Phragmitibacter flavus: one gene and its partner. The protein of the gene in region 2 binds, or shares a complex with, the protein of the main gene of each other region. Links are inferred from orthologs where the notes say so. Each region holds a gene or a part of one and is shown on either strand. Other genes may lie near its edges.

Region 1 (7,264 bases), on a different replicon or contig from region 2:
AGTTCACACCCGCAGAGGAAAGGGCGGGGGTGTTGCTGGAGAACGGCAAACCAACGGGAAGCAAGGCGCGGCGGGGAAGTGAACTGGACCGGGGGCCGGGGTGGTATCGACTGAAGGGGTCGCAGCTGCGTTTTTCGCCGATGGACGGATCGGATCCACGGGTAAATGGTCGAAGGTATTCGTTACAACTGCCGGTGGAGGTGAGAGACAAGGTGTGGTGGCTGCTGGCGGGGGCGTTTGCGTTGGGGTTTGCTTTGACGCGTGGGGAGGTGAGGGTGCCGGTGGAAGGTGCGGCGCGATCATGGCGCAGGGTGCCGCCTTGGATGAAGGTGGCGGCGTTTTTTGTGTTGTGTCTGGGGGTGCGCGCAATGCAGTTGCATGGATCGGATTACAATGATGGGGTGATGTCGATCCGAGGGGTGCCGGCGAGTGATGCGGGGGGATGGCATGAGATGGCAGAGGCGTTGGCGGATGGGCGGGGATTTGATTCGTCGTTTGGAACGCAGCGGCCGTTTTACAGTTTGTTTTTGTCGCTGTTTCATCAGGTTTTTGGTTCGGGGATTTGGGTTTCGTTGATGACGAACTGTTTGTTGCAGGCGTTGACGGCGACGACGGTGCTGGTGTTGGGGGGGATTTTGGGATCGCGTTTTGTCGCCTTTACGGTGGCGAGTTGGATGATGTTTTGTCCAATGCAGGTGGCGCTGGCGCAGGTGGTTTTGACGGAGAACATGGGGGCGACGTTTGGGGTGTTGGGGTTGCTGGTGTTTTGGAGATTGTTGCGTCGCCGGACGGTGGGCGCGGCGGCGGCGGCGGGTTTGGTGGTGGGGTTAGGCAATCTGGCGTCGGGAGTGTTTTTGCTGACGGTGCCGTTGTATCCCATTCTGATTGTGGTGTTTGGTTGGTGGCAGGGTTGGGGTTGGGGGCGGGTGGCGAAGTGCGCGGCGATGTTTTGTGTGATGGTTTGTGCGTTGTTTTTGCCGTGGATGTTTCGTCAGCAGGTGAAGTATGGGGCGTTTACGCAGTCGCTGAACACGTCGGAGTTGTTGTATGGGGGGGCGCATCCGGTGGAGAAGCGGCTGACGAGCAATATCCATGATGAGGCGCGCAGGGATGGGTTTGGTCCGGGAACGACGGGGCGGCGTTACAACTATTTCATGCAGAAGTATGTGGCGCTGGTGACGGAGCATCCGGTGCGATATGTGAAGCAGTTGTCGGAGGCGTTTGTGCGGGCGGCGGAATACACGCCAAGGACCAATCCGGTGTGGCAGTGGCTGACGCGATGGTTGATCGTGCTGGTGGCGCTGGGTCAGTGTGTGAGACGCAAGTTTTGGTTGCCCGCGTTGCCTGCGGCACTGGCGTTGTTGTTGTTGCATCACGTGGATCACTTGCCGTCGGTTCAAAGCCTCGCAGCGGGGTCGTTGATCGTTTTGATTTTGGCATCGCGGCGGCAGCGGGTGGGATGGTGGCTGGTGGTGGCCACGGCGGTTTCGTTTTTGCTGCTGGCGGCGATGTCGGGGAATGTGGCAACGGACCGATTCCAGACGGCGGGCGACTGGCTGTTGTTTCTCATCTGGTGCGGGGCTTGGGAGCGGGTTTTGGTAACGTCTTCTCAGGGACTCGACTGGTTATGGGCGAAAGTGCCGGGTTGGAGACAGCCCGTGCCGCGGCGTTTGGTGGCGAGGGCGGGGGCGTGGAGGGCGCATGGTTGGCGTTGGTCAGCGCGTGCGGCTTGGGTGATGTCGGCTCTGTGTGGTCTTTCCGTGGTGGGGGCACTGGGGGCGTATGGCTGGCGTTCGATCCATCCGCCGGAGGGGATCACTTTGAAGGAAGGGGAAGCGCGGGCCTTGGTGGAACGGACGATGACCGGGCATCCCGATCAACGGGTGAGGGACATTCCAGAGAAGGGTTTTGCGGTGAAGCTGGTGCAGTTCGATGACTACCGGGTGCGCATTGGGAAACACGAGGATCTGAACAGCATGACGCGGGTGTTTGAGCGTCGGGACCATGCGCGCTGGGTGGTGGAGGCGCGGGTGCTGAATTCGACGTCGGGCGAAAGGCGGCTGGGGTTGCAGATCCCGGGCGACCTGAAGGGCATCCCGTCTGAGCAGCCGTTGCTGGTGGTGGGAGTCTACAATCGGGGCTATGCGGACAAGTTCGGCATGGAGATGGAGCTTTTTGAAGTGCTGGGGATTTGTCCGACGCGCGAGAGTGGATCACCAGATGAGGTGGAGGCCCGGCTGGATGAGATCCGCTGGTTCAAATACCACTTTGATGTGAAGGAGTCGGTGCGCCGGCTGTTTTTAAAGAAGCCGTAGTTTTTCCATGACGGCTTTCAGCTCGGCCGTTTGGGCGTCGGTCATCTCGCAGAGGGGCAGGCGCAGTTCAGGTTCGCACAGACCTTTGAGTCCCATCGCGGTTTTGATCGGGATGGGGTTGGTGGCGAGTTTGAGAAAGGCGCTGAAGAGCGGGTTGAACCTGGCGTGGACGGCCTGGGCTTCGTTCCATTTGCCTTGCAGGGCGGCCTGGACGAGATGGGTCATTTCGCGTGGGATCACGTTCGCTGCAACGCTGACGACACCGACAGCGCCGACGCTGATGAAGGGCAGGGTGAGGGAGTCGTCGCCGGAGAGGACTTCGAAACTGGCGGGCAGGTTTTGTTTGATGGCGCTGACGCGGTCAAGGCTGCCACCGGCTTCTTTGATGGCGACGATGTTGGGACATTCGGCGACGAGGCGCTGGATGGTCTCGATGGGGATTTCGATGCCGCAACGGCCGGGGATGCTGTAGAGCATGATGGGCAGTTTGGTGGCGGCGGCGATGGCTTTGAAGTGGCGGAACAGGCCCTCGGGGGTGGGTTTGTTGTAATAAGGGGCGACTTGCAGGATGGCATTGGCTCCGGCGGCTTCGGCTTCCTGGGTCATTTCGATGGCTTCGGCGGTGGAGTTGCTGCCGGTGCCGGCCATGACGATGCCGCGACCGCGGGCGAACTCGACGCAGAGCTGGATCACGCGTTCATGTTCGTCGTAGTCGAGCGTGGGGGATTCGCCGGTGGTGCCGCAGGGGACGATGCCTTGCACGCCGCTTTGGAACTGGAAGTCGACGAGCTTTTGCAGGGCGGCTTCGTCGAGCTGTCCGTCTTTGAAGGGGGTGACGATGGCGGTGTGGGTTCCGGCGAACATGATGGGTGGGGTGTCTGGGATGAATGAATGGGTTAAATGGTGACGTCGCCGTTGAAGACGAAGTCGGCGGGGCCGTGAAGGGTGACGTCGTGGTAGATGCCATCGATTTTTTCGAAGCCGATGAGCAAGGTGTCGCCGCCTTTGACGAGGACGGAGACGGGGGATTCGGCTCCGATGAGTTCGTGATGGATGAGGGCGCAGGCGACCATGCCGGTGCCGCAGGCGAGGGTTTCGTCCTCGACGCCGCGTTCATAGGTGCGGATGCGGATGTAGCCGGGTTCGATGACCTGAACGAAGTTGGCGTTGGTGCCTTTGGGGGCGAAGGCTTCGTGGTAGCGGAGGGCGGCACCGAGGCGATTGACATCCGTGTGGTCGAGGTCTTCGACGAGGACGACGGCATGGGGAACGCCGGTGTTGACGCTGTGGACGATGAGCGGCAGGCCTTCGACGATGAGCTCCTGGTGAAGTTTGAGGTCGTGCGGGGTGCTCATGTTGATGCGCACCTGGTCTTCGAGAAATTCGCCGGAGATGATGCCGGCCTGGGTCTCGAAGCTGACGTGTTCGAGGGAGTTGTCGTGGAGATGATTGACGAAACGGGCGAAGCAGCGGGCGCCGTTGCCGCACATTTCGGCTTCGCCTCCATCGGCATTGTAATAACGCATGCGGAAGTCGCCGGTGGCTTGGGCGGGTTCGACGGCGAGGAGTCCGTCGGCTCCGATGCCGCGATGGCGGTCGCAGAGTTTGGCGATGGCGTCGCGGTCGAGGTTGAGCGCGAGGTTGCGGTTGTCGAGCATGACGAAGTCATTGCCCGCGCCGTTCATTTTCCAGAATGAGAGTGTGGAGGCCATGGGTGTGGAGGGCGGTGAAGTTAAGCGGATTTCACGGCGTCTACAAGAGGCTTTACGAAAGCGGTGAGTTTTGCGGCGAGATCTTCTGCGTGGCCGTGTTGTTCGATGAGCTTGACGATGGCACTGCCGACGACCACTCCATCGGCCATGGTGGCGACGGTGCGGGCCTGTTCGGGCGTGGAGATGCCGAATCCGACGGCGACGGGAACGCTGCCTGCGGACTGGATGAGTTTGACCTGCTCCTGGATGCCGGTGGCGAGGCTGGTCTGGGCGCCGGTGACGCCTTCGCGGGAGACGTAGTAGATGAATCCCTCGGCTTTGGAGGCGATGAGCTGGATGCGTTCGGCGGGGGTGGTGGGGGCGATGAGGCGGATGGTGGCCGGACGTGGGTGTTCGACGGAGTTGGGGCCGAGGGTGGTTTCGAGGTTGAGCGAAGCTTCGTCGGGAGGAAGGTCGAGGAGCAGGATGCCATCGACTCCGGCGGCGGCGGCGTCTTGATGGAAGCGCTCGAAACCGTAGGTGTAGACGGGGTTGAGGTAGGTGAAGAGAACCAGGGGAATTTGGGTTTCCTGGCGGAGCTCTTTGATGAACGAGAGGACTTTGGCGGTGGTGGTGCCGGAGCGCAGGGCGCGGTCGGCGGCCATTTGGTTGACGATGCCGTCGGCGAGCGGGTCGCTGAAGGGGAGGCCGAGTTCGATGATGTCGGCCCCGCATTTTTCGAGGGTGAGGACGATCTCGCGGGTGCGTTCGAGCGTGGGATCACCGGCGGCGATGTAGGCGATGAAGGCGGATTTGCCGGAGGCGCGCAGGTCGGCGAAGCGTTGGTCGAGACGGTTCATGGGGCCAGAGAGTTAGTCGGGGGACGGGCGATGTGCAATGAGTTTTGGGAAGGCGGGAGGGGGGAGTGGTGACGGTGCTGTCATTTGTGTTTCGCCTTGCGGTTGTCTTGTCGATGGCGAAGGTGGATCCAAGTATGACTTTGGCGGAAGTTTGGCCGATTTTACAACATGTATGGCATTGGCTGGTGATCGCGATGGCGGTCAGCCTGGTGGCGGTGGCGTTTGGGCATGTGCTGCTGCGGCATCGCGATGCGCGGTCAGCCGCGTTCTGGGCGGTGATCATTTGTTTTGTGCCGGTGGTGGGCGCGATTTTTTATGTGCTGTTTGGCATCAACAGTTTGCAGCGTTGGGGGAAACGTTATCATCTGGAGGCCGAAATGGGTAAGGGCGACGTGGGGGCGGCGTGTCCGGTGAATCCATGGGAGATGGCTCCGGAACTGACGCAGATGCGGGGACTGGCAGCGACTTTGGGGCGGATCTCGCGCTTTGGATTTACCGTTGGCAACCGGGTGACGTCGCTACGCAATGGCGATGAAGCGATGTTTGCGATGCTGGATGCGATCCGTGCGGCGGAGACTTCGGTAAGTCTGTGCAGTTACATTTTTGAGGCGAAGGGGATCGGCGCAGAATTTGTGGAGGAACTGTCGAAAGCGCATGAGCGGGGCGTGGAGGTGCGGGTGTTGGTGGATGATGCGGGGACGCGTTATTCGTTTCCTCCGGTGACGCGAATTCTGCGCAAGCGCGGGGTGTTTGCGAAGCGTTACATGCCACTGCGGTTTGTGCTGCGCATTCTCACCATGAACCTGCGCAACCATCGCAAGATTCTGGTGGTGGATGGCAAGGTTGGATTCACGGGCGGGATGAACATTCGCCAGGGCAACATGCTGGCGGCGAATCCGTCGCATCCGGTGCAGGACATGCATTTTCAGGTGGAAGGGCCGGTGGTGCGGCAGTTGCAGCGGGTGTTTGCCGAGGACTGGGCATTCTGTGCGAAGGAGGTGCTGTCGGGCGAAAAATGGTATCCGGCATTGGAACCGGTAGGCGAGGTGGCGGCGATTGGATTGCCGGATGGTCCGGATGAGGACGCGGATGTGTTGATCCGCACCATGCTGGCGGCGATTGGTGCTGCGAAGGAGGAGATCCAAATCATGACGCCGTATTTCCTGCCGAATACGCGGCTGACCTGGGCGCTCACGTTGGCGTCCTTAAGAGGGGTGCGGGTGAGTGTCATCACGCCGAGCAAGAACAATATTGGGTTTGTGCAATGGGCATCGCACACGCTGTATCCGGAACTGCTGCGGCATGGGGTGCAGATGTTTGAGGCAACGGGTCATTTTGACCACAGCAAATTCATGGTGGTCGATGGGGCGTGGTCATTGATCGGGTCGACCAACTGGGATTCACGCAGTCTGCACCTCAACTACGAATTCAACCTCGCCTGCTTTGACGACATGCTGGCGCGCGATCTTGGCGCAAGGTTTCAGGAGAGTCTTGAATGCAGTGTGAGGATTACCCAGAAAATGCTGGATGAGGCGCCGGTGTTGGTGCGACTGCGGAACGGCCTGGCGCGGCTGTTCATTCCGTTTTTGTAGGTCAGAGTTGGAAACTCAGCGGGTGATGCGAATGATGGGCGGGCTTATGAAGGAACCGCTGTGATGATGCGGGTGATGATGGTGGTGATGGGGATGGTAGTGAGGAGACCAAGGGCGGGAAGGGGAACTCCAAATGAACGGGGGATAATAGCCGTCGACGCTGTAAATGCCGTCGCCGGAACGCCACCTGCGGCTGCTGCTGTTTCGAGTGCTGATGCCGGGATCATGCACAGCTCCAAGGGGTGGGGCGGAAGGGATGATTTCGACCGTGGTGGTGGGAGCCGGAAGGAGCGGGCGGTTTTCTTCACCGGGCAGTGGCGCGAGTGGAGCGGGGTCTTTGCTCTGGGCGGCGAGGCGACGTTCTTCGGCTTCAATTTTGGCGATGGCGAGGCGCTCGGTGCGCTCGCGCTGGAGGGAAAGCTGCTGGCGACGGTCTTCGGCTTCGCGGTTTTGGATGGCGATTTTTTCGCGATAGGCATCGGCTTTGGCGGGGTCGTAACCGAACTTTTGCTGCCAGGTGGGATTGAGATTTTCGAAGCCTATTTTTGCAACGCCTGCGTCGTGCATGACGGTGAGGTCGGCCGGGGTGACTTTGATGAGGCGGCTGTTTTTGTAAATTTCGCCGGAGAGGGTGCTGATGTCGAAGCGGCTTGGTTCGACGGGGTTTTGATTCTCTTCAGCCGACAAGGGAAGCGCCTGGGACAGGATCGCGAGAACCATGGCGAGCGCGGTTTTCATGCACCAAGAATACGGGAATTCTCGCGTGACGTCAATGGGGGGCGCTTTGGAGGGCTATTTGGGCTCGT
Region 2 (8,258 bases):
GCATCAATGGATGCGGCGGCGTTGTTGCAGCAGATGCATTCGCCGGAGAGATGGACGCGTTATCAGGCCAAGCGTTTGCTTTTTGACATGGACAAAGAGGCGGTCATCAAAGCGGCGGATGAGTTCGCCAAAGAGGTGAAGGATGAGCGGGTGTTGTTGGAAACGGTGGGGGTGTTTGAAGCTCATGGCGCGGTTCGTTCTGCCTTGGTGGAGCGCTTGATGAAAGCGAAGGATGCGCGGGTGAGGGCTTATGGAGCGCGCGTCGCAGGGGCTTGGAACGCGGAGTTGCCGAATGCGCTGGAGCTGTTGAAGACGGCTGCCAGGGACGAGCATCCACGGGTGCGACTGGAAGCGGTGATTGCGTGTAGTTATGTGGAGAAACCCGAGGCGGTGGAGGTGGCGACGATGGTGCTGGAGTCGCCGTCGGACCGGTTCTTGGACTATGCGCTGGCGCAGTCGGTGAGAGGCTCTGAGAAAATTTGGCGCAAGGCGTTGGCGGACGGGAAGTTGACGTTCGGCGGAAGCGCGAAGCAGAAGACTTATGTGAGCGCCATTGCGGGCAGTGGTCCGGTTCAGGAGCATCCGGGCAAGGTGGTTTATGATGCGTTGTGTTTGAACTGTCATCAACCTGGTGGGGTGGGGTTGCCGGGGGTTTATCCTCCTGTGGCGGGCAGCGAATGGATGGTGGGGGACAAGGAGTTGTTGATCAAGATCACGCTGCACGGGTTGACCGGGCCGATTGAGGTGAAGGGCACGACTTATGGCGCGGCGGTGCCGATTCCGATGCCGCCGATGGGGCTGGATGATCAGCAGATGGCGGATGTGCTGAGCTATTTGCGGACAGCCGAGTTTGGCAATGAGGCGTCGGCGGTGACGGTCGATGATGTGGCCAAGGTGCGGGCGGCGACCGCGGGCAGGACGGCGATGTGGACGGTGGAGGAGCTGAACAAAGGGAAGTGAGGGAGTGGTGAGGGACAGGAATGTCCCTCCTCCTAAAAACTACCTCGTCGGTCGCTGGCTTTGCTGGGCGGCATGTAGATGGGTTTGGGGATGGGGCCCATTCCGGCATCGCCTGCGGCGGATTGTTCGCGAATGGCTTTGCCGATGGCCTTGGCGAGAGTTGCCCGGTAGCGTTCGGTTTTTAGCAGTTGGGCTTCCCTTGAGTTGGTGAGGTAACCACCTTCAAGGAGCACGCAGGGGATTAGGGGGTTGCGGGTGAGGCGCAGTCGGCGTCGCACAAGTCCGCGATTGCCGTTTTTGTAGGGGGTGACGGCGCTGAGTTCGCGTTGAATGCGTTTGGCGAGGGAGTAGCTATCGCTGCGCCAGTAGTAGGTTTCGGGTCCGGCGATGCGGCGCGGGCCGTGATTGAAGTGGATGCTGATGAGGACGGCGTCGCCATAGCGGTTGGCTTTGCGGACGCGGTCATCGAGGTCGACAAAATGGTCGCTGTCGCGGATGAGCACGACCTTGAATTGATTTTGCAGGTCGGCTTTGAGTTTGCGGACGACGTCGGTGACAACGGCTTTTTCTTGTAGTCCATTGGCCACCGCACCGGTGTCGCGTCCGCCGTGACCTGCATCCAGAATGACGGTGGAGAAGTTTTGGGGACCTGGACGGTCGCCGTATTGACTTCGGTTGCCGCCCATTTGCATGGAGCCGCAGGAGGAAAGCAGGCAGGTGAGGAACAGCAGGGGGAAGAATTGGGAAATTGGCACGATGGAAAGCAAATAGGGACGCGGGGATTGAATGAGCAGTGGTTCGCATTTTCCGTGCTCAAGTGACTTTGGAAAGTGCGTTGTTTTGAACAAGGGGTTGAAAGTTGCTGTGGAGACGGGAGGTATTTGAGAGGCGACTTGATCTCGCGTCTCGATTTTGCATGGACGCGGGAAGGGTTGTTTGATTAGGTTCAGTGGTGTAGGTCCAATTTGATTTTGTGTTATGAAACGTCGATTATTTGTCAAACAAGCGGGTGCGGCTTTTGCCGTAGGTTCGGGTTCGGTTTTGGGGTTTCCTGCGATTTTGAAGGGGGCGGAGTCGGAGAGGCCGGTGATTGGCGAGGGGGATCTGCGATTTTCCTGTGAGCATGATTGGGGGACCTTGCCGGATGGGCATACCTACGGGGGCGCGTCCCACGGGGTGGCTTTCGACAGTCAGGGGAACGTTTACATTTCGCACACCGGTGGGCCGGGGAGTGTTTTTGTTTTTGATCCGGCTGGGAAGTTCATGAAATCGCTGGCACCGCAGCATCAGGGCAACGGTCATGGCCTCGACATTCGCAACGAGGGTGGGGTGGACTTTATTTATCTTTCGCCCAATACGCCGAAAAATGCGCCAGCACCGATGAAGGCGACCAAGATGACGCTGTCGGGTGAAGTGGTTTGGGAGGGCGGTCCGCCGCCGGAATCGCATCGGTATGACAACAAGGAGCCGTTCAACCTGACCAGCACCAGTTTTTGTCCCGATGGTGGCTGGCATGTGGGCGACGGTTATGGAAGCCACTTTCTGCACCGCTACGACAAGGATGGAAAGTATCTGGCAAGTTTCGGCGGGAAAGGCAAGGAACCGGGGCAGTTTGCGACACCGCATGGGCATTGGTTTGATGATCGTGAAGGGGTGGATCAACTGGTGGTTTGTGACCGGGCGAATGCGCGGCTGCAATTGATGACGGTTGACGGCGAGGTGCTGGGGCAGGGACCAGCGATTGAGTCGCCGGCGTCACTGGACATCCGAGGGGATGTGATGGTGTGCACGGAGATCTTTATTGGTCGCGTGGCATTCCTGGACAAAAAACATCAAGTGATTGCGCGTCTGAGTGAAGATGCGGAGTGGAACAAGATGATCAAAGAAACGAAAGGATTCCGTGCGCTGGCCAATCGCCCGAAGTGGAAAGCGGGCATGTTTGTGCATCCTCATGACGCGACTTTTGACCGCGACGGAAATTTGTTTATCGCCGAGTGGGTGGAGGGCGGACGGGTGTCGAAGTTGACGAAGGTGTGAGGTCAGCCTGAGAGGAGAGAAGGATTCAGCAGGTCTCTCGGGTGATCGATGAGGATTTTGGCACCGTTGGCGAGCAATTCCGCTTCGTCGCGAAATCCCCATCGGACGCCGATGGGAATCATGGCCGCGCGGGTGGCCATCTCCATGTCGATCCCCGAATCACCGATATAGGCGGCGTCTTCTGGCGCGACGCCGAGAGAAGCCAGCATGTCTAGCGCGGCGGCGGGATCGGGTTTGCGCGGAACGTCGTCGCGGGCACCACGGACTTCAAAGAAGGGAATACCCGGGAAGAAGTGATCGCAGCAGAGGGTGGTGAAGGCTTGGGGTTTGTTGGAAAGGACGCCGATGGCATGTCCTTGGGCGTGCATTTGATGGAGGGCGTCAAGCATGCCTTCGTAGGGTTTGGATTGCAGGTTCCAGGTGTCGGCGTAGTGACGCTGGTAGTCGGCGACGCGGGCATCGAGTTCACCACGCGCCAAGGCCTCGGGCGGCAGGGCACGTTCAACCAGGGCGCGAACCCCGTCTCCGATGTAGAGGGGGAAAACCTCCATTGGTTGGGTGGGATAGTGGTGCTCGGCGAGCATGCGATTGATGGCATCGGCGAGGTCGGCAATGGAGTCGAGCAGGGTGCCGTCGAGATCGAAAATGAAAGTGGAAAGAGGCATGGTCAGTCTTGGACGTTAGCGAGGGTGTGATCGTAGGCAATTTTGATTCAGACTCGGCATGATGATTGCACTGCGAGAGCGGCGATATCATTTGTTCAGCTTTGCGAATTATTTCGTTGCTAAAAGGAGTGATTGAGGAACTCTGTATTTTGCCTTTCCGTCTATGCCTGTAACCCCTTCAGATTTGCTTGATGATGCATCTGCTTTGGCAGCTGAATCAACGTTGGCGCCTGCTTCTGAAGAAGTGACCACACCCCTCTTGGGGGCGGCCCCGGTGTTGTTTCGTCCCAATGTGGCGGCCATCATCTTGAACATGGACAATGCCATGCTGGTCGCGCAGCGTTCAGGGATGAAGACTTCCTGGCAATTCCCGCAAGGTGGAGTGGATACCGGCGAGACTTTGGAAGAAGCGCTCTATCGCGAAGTGGAAGAGGAAGTGGGTTTGAAACCCGAGTTGCTGCAGCTGCTGGACCGCAAAGGCGGCTATCGCTATGAATTTCCCAAGGGCCGATTGAAATATGGTGTCTACGGCGGGCAGGAGCAGGTGTATTATTTGTGCCGGTTTCTCGGCAAGGATCGCGATGTGAATCTGGATCACAAGTGTCGCGAATTTGATCGCTGGCGCTGGTTGAAACCCGAAAAATTCGACATGGAATGGGTGCCCAAGTTCAAGCGCCACGTGTATCAAAGGGTGTTCAAGGATTTTTTTGGGATTGAGAAGTGATGACGGGGTGGGACCTGCGATAAGGTGGAGAGTGGTGCCCCAGGATTGAAGAGCTGGGTGGAGCGTTCGGGAAGTCGCTTTCGGTGTCCGGGAGGAGGCGTTTAGTGTCCGGCTTGGCGCGTCGTGCAACCGGGAAGGCGCTTTCAGCGTCTAGGATGTCGCGTGCAGTGTCCGGAAAGGCGCGTGCAATTTCCGGCAAGGCAATTGAAGTGTTTTGGAAGGCACTTCAGGTGTCCAGAAAGGTCTGTGCAGCGTCCGGGAAGGCAAATACAGTGTTAGGGAAGGCGTGTGCGGTTTCCGGGACCGGGGAGGCTGATCCGGATTCGCCAACTCAAGACGATCTCCCCTTGCTCGTGATCGATCCATTGCTGCCGTCCGATGGGGACCCCTATTGGAAAATTCTGTTATTTATGGTGTAAAATAACACCTCTATTCTCGCCTAAATCTCCAAATTTGAAGAATAACACCCGGAAATCGGTGTTATTTAACATGCCAAAACAGATCACCTCTCGAAAAACCTTCAAATTTGAAGCATATAGGGTGATTCTATCCTTCAAAACGTTATATTAATCCTCTGTTCTGCCAAGAAATGAAGACCGTTGCTTCCGCATGTGCGCTCAGCATAGTGATGCTTCTCCTCGGAGCATGCGGGCGCGAACACACTGATCGAGCGGAGATTAAGAGCGAGATCGAACTTCAGAGGAATCAAGGATGGGATTTCGTCGAGATGGTAGGTGAAGCCCATTCAACTCCTGTGATGAGGGAGATTCGACATTCCGACGCCAGTGGATCTTTGACCGTTCACGCTGGGAACACTGGAGTGGACGGCTACGGAGATCGTTCGCAATCTTTTGATAAAACATTTAAGAAGGATGGATTCGATTATCTTGAGGTGAAGATCATGACGTCGCCTGCTGATGGCTACTGTCTCGTCTTCCAGAAGCCACGGGGGACGATCAACAATAGTGCTTCCACGCCACAGAAGAATAATTAAGATGCAGAACAAGCCGAGACACAGCAACCCCTATCAGCCGCCCTGTTTACATGCTCTCCCTTATTTTCAACCTCAACCCCGTGATCGATGTGCGCCCTCGCTGATAGGGGTGCGTGCTCTTTGACGTTCGGCATCGTCACGTTTTTCTTCAATCCACACCAATACAACCATGAAAAAACTCTGCGTTATCATCACGCTCCTATGTGGTGCAAACCTGCTGCTTGCGGATTCGCCTTTCCAACGCGAGTTAAAGCAGTTGCATGAGCAGCACGAAAAGGCAGTGGCAGCAGCCGTAGATCCAGTCAATCGTCGTCATCAGGCTGCACTCGAGCAGTTGCTACGGCGTGCAACTCAAAGCAACGATCTTCAAACTGCCGTCCAGATTCAAGAAGCGCTGGCTGCCCTCGGCGTCGTTCAAGGTATGGACGCCGGGAGCGTCATCGGCAAATGGACATTCCGCCCCGCATCACGGCCCCCTGTCGACCGCGAGTTGAAACCAGATGGGACCGTAACCAAGGAGGGAGGAGGAACAGGAACATGGAAAATCGAGGGCAACACTCTGAAAATCCGATACCCTGACGGCTCGACCGATTTCAAGCTTCCAGTTCGCAATGGAAAACTGATAGGGCGCGGACACAGTGGTGACAAAATCATTGCTGAGCGCAAATAGCTCCACCACAACGCCAACAAGGCGCGACATGACAACCCCTACCAGCCGTTCTGCTAAGATGCTTTTCAGCCACTACAACCTCAACCCCGCGTTCGACGCGCGCCGCCGCTGGTAGGGGTGCGTGCTCTTTGACCTTGACGTTCGCCTAGCTAACAGCGCCACTCGTATGTTTGTCTTATACTCAGTTGCTGGAGTTGTTGCTGCCTTGATTGGCTACGTTGTCTGGATTGAGATCAGGGCTCAGCGCATGTGGGTCATATCGATCCACACCTATGAAGGATTCCCGTTGCTGCTTCGTCATATTGATCGATTGCCATTTCCTTCTCGCCGCAAGGAGCTTCCAACGTTGTCCATCATAACTCACACGTTCTCAGAGCGATCACCCGACGAACTTCCTGAACCCGCATACAATGACGATCTGGCGGAGTTGGACTTGGCCATGATCACAGTCATGCGAGACCGCCGAATCGGTTCGCCCGTGCTGATTGAGACGTTCGGAGGAAAGTGCATTTACTATCACTACGTTGTTGATCGCCACAGCGCAAAGCGACAATTCCAGAAAGCTAGACTTCTCTTTCCAGATGAGATGATTGATTTTGACACCCGGGAGGATCCCGAATGGGGTTTCATTGATCGCTATGCGAAGAACTACTTTCCATAGCAGATTGTCTAGAGCATGACTATTGAGCAGACCATTGGCCAGACAAAGGCGAATAAGGCGCGGCTGGACAACCGCTGGGGCTGCTATGTTGGCCATGCTTTCCATAACTTTAGCCCTCCTGCCGTCTCCACGCTCACCCCCGCTCCAGCGGTGCCATCGCTTAGAGGTTCGACAAGACAATGAAGAGTTCGCGCTACATGCTACCAATCGTTGCGTTGGCGCTTTTTCCATCTGCCGCATCGGCCAATGCGGGAACACCCCTAATGTGGGCATCCATGCTTCACTTGGCGATCGGGAATGCCATTATTGGAATCCTTGAGGGATTGTTACTCGCATGGATGTTTAAGTGCTCAAAGCGGAAGGCGATTTTGACCCTGATTGTGGCAAATTACGCATCTGCCTGGGCTGGAGGTTTATTCGTTGTCGGTTACTTGGCCGCCCTGCCGGACATTACGATTCATACACTCCAGTATTGGTTTCTGGTTTTCGTTATTGTTGCTTTTATCGTCACGCTCCTGATTGAACTCCCCTTCTTCTGGTTCGCTCTGCGTCCACAAAATTATTCTTGGCGAAGAGCCTTAGTTGCAACCCCAGTGATCCATGGGATCAGTTACGTGTTGCTTTTTGGCTGGTATTGGATGGCGAGTGGAACTTCGATGATCACTAGACTCGAAGTAGTGCCAATGGATGAGATGGCGATTTCGGAGCCTCATTTACTCTACTTCATATCCCGAGAAGGCAATCAGGTTTTACGCATGGATATCGGTGATTCTAGTGCCCCTCAGCCTATTTCAGAATTAACAGCGCATCACCGGAATGATCGTCTCTTCGTTCGTCCACGTGATGAATCAGGTTTTGACCTTTTCGTTTACCTCGATTCGGAGGATGGGGGCGCTGAGACAGAATCACGGATTTTGGAGGACTTTTCAGAGCAAGCCCCTGTTGAGTGGCGCATTGCTGAAGGACATTCTGAAAAGGCCGAGGGTTCGTGGTTCAACTTTGGCCCGGTTCCCGCCATCGGCCCACAATCCAACTGGGCGTTCCGAACCGGTTTTTGGCCGACCGAGGGAATAAGCGGAAAGAACGAGAAGACAGGGGAAGAGGTGCACTACGCCCTTGAGCTTCCGTTTGCAGCTTGGCCAGTGCGCAACGCTACCCAAATTGCAGGCGATTACGTTGTTACACAGCTAGGCGACGATCAGATTTGCTTGATGCATTTGGAATCTGGAAGAATTGCCCTCTTAGCCCGAGGCAAGGGGCCAATCGTTGCAAAACCACAAACGTCGAACAAGGCAGTCGACTCAACGGCTACCCGCGTCGCGCCTCCTGCAGAGCAGGAGACGCACCACGGGCAGCCGTGAGTCACCTTTGGACGTTGACATCGCACTTCACATCGTGGTTGGCCTCGGGTGTTTCATATTCTTTTGGCTCGCCAGCCATAGCGCTTCCGAGAGGGATGTTTGGCCGCAGCTGATTGCAGTAGGTCTTGGATGTGCGATCACCGCCTTTGTGATTTCGTTTCCAGGCCGAAGGCTGATCTGCTCGAG

The links.
Region 1: the proteins of FEM03_RS14595 (region 2) and dapF are in contact, whole or in part, in a solved structure (PDB 5YGU), measured with the Escherichia coli proteins. The link is inferred for Phragmitibacter flavus from one-to-one orthologs.

The regions. Positions count from the first base shown.
Region 1 is NZ_VAUV01000008.1:297,213-304,476, reverse strand. The notes cover bases 2,120-4,894. They hold dapF (diaminopimelate epimerase), read right to left. Parts: upstream 4,028-4,894; coding sequence 3,212-4,027; downstream 2,120-3,211. Other genes in these bases: trpA (tryptophan synthase subunit alpha), read right to left, coding at 4,048-4,866; dapA (4-hydroxy-tetrahydrodipicolinate synthase), read right to left, coding at 2,301-3,179; FEM03_RS12705 (hypothetical protein), read left to right, coding at 2,120-2,315. Outside these bases: more of FEM03_RS12705, read left to right, coding at 1-2,119; cls (cardiolipin synthase), read left to right, coding at 5,001-6,458; FEM03_RS12680 (V-type ATP synthase subunit E family protein), read right to left, coding at 6,474-7,196; FEM03_RS12675 (sulfurtransferase), read right to left, coding at 7,251-7,264. UniProt on the Escherichia coli protein: Involved in the succinylase branch of the L-lysine biosynthesis and in the biosynthesis of the pentapeptide incorporated in the peptidoglycan moiety. Catalyzes the stereoinversion of LL-2,6-diaminopimelate (L,L-DAP) to meso-diaminopimelate (meso-DAP).
Region 2 is NZ_VAUV01000010.1:88,488-96,745, forward strand. What follows is about bases 2,825-5,646. They hold FEM03_RS14595 (RNA pyrophosphohydrolase), read left to right. Parts: upstream 2,825-3,906; coding sequence 3,907-4,386; downstream 4,387-5,646. Other genes in these bases: FEM03_RS14585 (NHL repeat-containing protein), read left to right, coding at 2,825-2,997; FEM03_RS14590 (HAD family hydrolase), read right to left, coding at 3,000-3,662; FEM03_RS14600 (hypothetical protein), read left to right, coding at 4,976-5,380; FEM03_RS14605 (hypothetical protein), read left to right, coding at 5,550-5,646. Outside these bases: FEM03_RS14575 (PVC-type heme-binding CxxCH protein), read left to right, coding at 1-960; FEM03_RS14580 (N-acetylmuramoyl-L-alanine amidase family protein), read right to left, coding at 993-1,715; more of FEM03_RS14585, read left to right, coding at 1,939-2,824; more of FEM03_RS14605, read left to right, coding at 5,647-6,050; FEM03_RS14610 (hypothetical protein), read left to right, coding at 6,217-6,711; FEM03_RS14615 (MFS transporter), read left to right, coding at 6,909-8,072; FEM03_RS14620 (PHP domain-containing protein), read right to left, coding at 8,100-8,258. UniProt on the Escherichia coli protein: Master regulator of 5'-end-dependent mRNA decay.